2 regions of the Bradyrhizobium sp. USDA 326 genome follow, and region 2 is predicted to be linked to the other one. Evidence: riboswitches for the same ligand, from Rfam matches in the RefSeq annotation. Region 2 holds a riboswitch; the other holds the start of a gene.
What was found. Region 2 has a riboswitch for glycine ahead of gcvT (glycine cleavage system aminomethyltransferase GcvT). Riboswitches for the same ligand answer to the same signal wherever they lie in the genome.

Region 1 (2,198 bases), 140 kb from region 2:
CGAGCAGGGTGGCGAAGTGACGGCTCGCAACGCCCGCGCAGACCACGACGCCGTCCACGTTCAGTGCGCCGCGCCCGGCTCCCACACTGTCGCTCGCGGCCAGATCAGCCCAGCCGATGACGAAGCCGCTGCCGGCACGCGCGATCGAATCGATATTGGCCTCGTGGATGAAGGTCGCGCCACGCCGCTTGCAGGCTTCCGCCAGCCCGCGGGTGAACTTGTGGATATCGCCGGTCGCATCCGACGGCGTGTAGAAGCCGCCATAATAGTCCTTGCGCAGTGTCGGCTCGATGCTGCGGATTTCTTCTGACGTCACCGGGCGGCGGTCGAGGCCGCCTTCCTGCAGCAGTGCGTTGACGCGCAGACCGGATTCGAAGCCGGCCTTGTCACGATAGATGTGGAGGATGCCGCGGCGTTCGAGATCGAAGTCGATCCCTTCGCGTGCCGCGATGTCGAACAGATGCCTGCGCGCTTCGATCGCGAGCCGCGTGGTCTCGATCGTATTGGCGCGGTAGTTGCCGACGTTGGCGACGAACTCGCTCATCCACGAATATTTGTGCCAGTTCGGCCACGGGTTCATCAGCAAGGGCGCGTCGCGCCGGAACATCCAGCGCAAGCCCTTCAGGATCGTCGCCGTGCTGTTCCACACTTCGGCGTTCGATGCGGAGAGCTGCCCGCCGTTGGCGAAGGACGTCTCCATCGCAGCGTAACGGTGCTTGTCGAGCACCGTCACCTCAAAGCCGCGTTCGAGCAGGGCATAGGCGGTCGTCACGCCGGTGATGCCGGCGCCGATGATGGCGATATGGGTCATGATGAGGTTCGGGGCTCCCGTGTTTAGAGTCGGCTAACCGCCGGCCAAAAGCCGTTGGCGGCGCCCCATCTGTCACGGGTACCTGAGAGCTTGATCCGCTGCGGATCTCGCAACGAACTATCCCCTTCGGTGGACGTCACGATTGCCTGAAATCGCGCCGCCTCTCTCCAGATCGTCCTGACGAAACGGTCCTTTTGCCTGAGAGTTTCCGGGGCGGTTGCTCCGTCGGCGCCGCAACGAAAGCCGAAAGCCTTCGCCGCGGTCTCTCCCGCATCGTCGCGTGGACGGCCGAGCAGTACGATACGCCTCATTTTTAGACAAGGCTAAATTTCGACCGTGACTGCCGAGCTATTGTGCAGTGCGAAGTCAGTCTCGTCGTCCCGGGGCGATGCGACAGCATCGAACCCGGAATGACGAGTTCACTACTCCAGCGTCGCCAGCAATCCGGCCATCAGCCGGCCGCGCTCGACCAGGCTATCGACCTCGATGAACTCCTCCAGCGTGTGGCCGTTGCCGCCGCGTACGCCCAGGCCGTCGAGCGTCGGGATTCCCATCGCGCCGGTGAAGTTGCCGTCGGAGCCGCCGCCGGAGCTTGCATGCGGTAATTCCGCGCCGAGCGATTTGGCGATGCCGCGCGCCTTCTCATAGAGCGCCATCGTGCCGGCATCCGGCTCCCAAACCGGACGCGTCACGCCGCGCGTGACCTTGAACGTGACGTCGTTGCTGGTGCCCGACAGCGCCAGCATCCTCTCCACACCGCGGTCGAGATCGGCCTGACGCTTGGCCATGGAGAGCGCTTCGCCGGTCGCGGTCGTTGCAACGCAATTGACCCATTGTCCGCCGTGGACGACGCCGACCGAGAAGGTGCAGTCCTCCGTCGTCATCGCGTCGATGGCGAGGATCTGCCGCGCCATCTCGCGGATCGCCGAGCGTCCCGCCGATAGCGTTGCGCCGGCGTGGCTCGGCCGGCCCGTCGCCTCGAGATTGAAGCGGGCAATGGCGTAACGTCCGGTGGTGACACCGTTGTCGGCGCGGCCGGGCTCGGGCACCAGCACGTATTTGTTGCGCGCCGCCTCCGCCTCGATGATGTCCCGCGTCGAAGGCGTGCCGACTTCCTCATCCGGCGTGAACAGCACGGTGATCGGCAGCGGTGTGGTGAAGGACGCGCGCGCCAGTTGCCGGATCGCTTCCAGCGAGAGGTAATTACCGCCCTTCATGTCGTAAATGCCGGGGCCATAGCACTTGTTGCCCTCGCGCCGCCATTTCAGCTTCTCGATGGTGCCGACCGGATGAACGGTATCCATGTGTCCGGCGATCAGGATGCCCGGCTCGCCCTGCTTGGGATGAGGAAAGCGCGCGCGGATGACGCCGCCAAAGCCCTGGCGGC
Region 2 (2,198 bases):
TCAGCTTCCAGGCAAGCTCGATCGCGCGCTCCTTGAAATAGTCGCCGAACGAGAAGTTGCCGAGCATCTCGAAGAAGGTGAGATGGCGCGCGGTGTAGCCGACATTGTCGAGGTCGTTGTGCTTGCCGCCGGCGCGGACGCATTTCTGCGACGTGGTGGCGCGCTGATAGGGCCGCTTCTCGACGCCGGTAAAGACGTTCTTGAACTGCACCATGCCGGCATTGGTGAACATCAACGTGGGGTCGTTGCGCGGCACCAATGGCGAGGACGGCACGATCTCGTGGCCGTTCTCGGCAAAGAAGTTCAGAAAGGTCGACCTGATCTCGTTGACGCCGCTCATGTTCATCCAATCGGGTGTGCTTGGACCCGCTTCCTGCCATCCAAACCAGAGGTTAGGGCTGATATCTGCGGGCCAGAGCGCTTTTAGACAAGGCCTGCTTCAGTGTCCAGAAACTGTGCAAGGAGATCAGAGGGTTGCCGCGGGCGCGCAATCCCGGTTGAAAAGGCGAAACCGCCGCGTTGACAGGCTTGGCTGGCCTGTGGTCTTTACTTATCTGTATCGTACGGCCACGTCGGGAGAGACCGGCACTGGTGCCGGCGCCGAAGGAGCAACCGCCCCGGAAACTCTCAGGCAAAAGGACCGCGTGGCTTTGACAGCATCTGGAAAGAGGCGCCGACGGGCCTAACGACCCGGGTGGCACCCGCCGACGGGATAATACTCTCAGGCACAGCGACAGATGGGGCTTCGACTGGTTGGCCCGGGGAATCGTCCCCGGGGAACCGCCGAGGGCCCCTTGATGCCACTACCCGACGACCAGAACTCTCTTCGACAGACGCCCCTCCACGCCCTGCATGTGTCCCTCGGCGGCAAGATGGTGCCGTTCGCAGGCTACGACATGCCCGTGCAGTACCCTACGGGCGTGCTGAAGGAGCACCTCCATACGCGAGCCGCGGCCGGCCTGTTCGACGTCTCCCATATGGGGCAGCTCGCGCTTCGCCCGAAGTCGGGCAGGATCGAGGACGCCGCCCGCGCGCTGGAACGGCTGGTGCCGCAGGACATCGTGTCGATCGCACCGGGCCGGCAGCGCTACGCCCAGTTCACCAATGCAGACGGCGGGATCCTCGATGATCTCATGGTCGCCAATTTCGGCGATCACCTGTTCCTGGTCGTCAACGCCGCCTGCAAGGACGCGGACGAGGCGCATCTGCGCGCGCACCTCGCGGACGACTGCGTCATCGATTCCCTGGCCGACCGCGCGCTGATCGCGCTGCAGGGCCCGAAGGCGGAAGCGGCGCTGGCGAAATTGTGTGCAGAGGCGCCGTCGATGACATTCATGGATGCCGGCCCGCATGAGGTCGCCGGCATCAAATGCTTCGTCTCGCGCTCCGGCTACACCGGCGAGGACGGGTTCGAGATCTCCGTTCCCGCTGCGGAGGCCGAGCGCCTGACCAGGATGCTGATCGAAAACCCGGACGTGCTGCCGATCGGCCTGGGCGCCCGCGACAGCCTGCGGCTGGAAGCCGGGCTTTGCCTGTACGGCCACGACATCGACACCGCGACCACGCCGGTCGAGGCCGCGCTGGAATGGTCGGTACAGAAGAGCCGCCGCAGCGGCGGGATGCGCGCCGGCGGCTTTCCCGGCGCCGGGAAGATCCTTGCGCATTTCGACAACGGCGCATCCCGCCGCCGTGTCGGCCTGCTCGCCCTGGGCCGCGCGCCGGTGCGCGAGGGCGCGCTGCTGTTTGCCGATCAGGCCGGCGGCGAGCCGATCGGCAAGGTCACCTCGGGCGGTTTCGGCCCGAGCCTGAACGCGCCGGTCGCGATGGGCTATGTGCCCACGAACCTGAGCGCGCTCGGCACGAAACTCTTCGCCGAGGTGCGCGGCCAGCGCTTAGCCGTGCAGGTCGCCGCCATGCCCTTCGTCAAAAACACCTACAAACGCTGAGGACAAGACAATGACCACGACGCTGTACACCTCCGACCACGAATGGCTCGCGATCGACGGCGATACCGCCACGGTCGGCATCACCGACTACGCCCAGCAGCAGCTCGGCGACGTCGTGTTCGTCGAATTGCCCAAGGTCGGCCGGAGCTTGAAGAAGGCCGAAGCCGCCGCCGTCGTGGAATCCGTGAAGGCCGCCTCCGACGTCTACGCGCCAATCTCGGGCGAAGTGATCGAGGCCAACGAGACGCTTGC

Region 1: another riboswitch for glycine. It lies ahead of ABIG06_RS36510 (D-amino acid dehydrogenase); the one in region 2 lies ahead of gcvT (glycine cleavage system aminomethyltransferase GcvT).

Annotation. Positions count from the first base shown of each region.
Region 1 is NZ_JBMGQA010000001.1:7,668,997-7,671,194, reverse strand. It holds gene ABIG06_RS36510 (D-amino acid dehydrogenase) at 1-811, opposite strand, end outside; glycine riboswitch at 879-984, opposite strand; glycine riboswitch at 988-1,092, opposite strand; gene ABIG06_RS36505 (M20/M25/M40 family metallo-hydrolase) at 1,234-2,198, opposite strand, start outside.
Region 2 is NZ_JBMGQA010000001.1:7,805,921-7,808,118, forward strand. It holds gene alaS (alanine--tRNA ligase) at 1-340, opposite strand, end outside; glycine riboswitch at 564-652, shown strand; gene gcvT (glycine cleavage system aminomethyltransferase GcvT) at 798-1,946, shown strand; gene gcvH (glycine cleavage system protein GcvH) at 1,957-2,198, shown strand, end outside.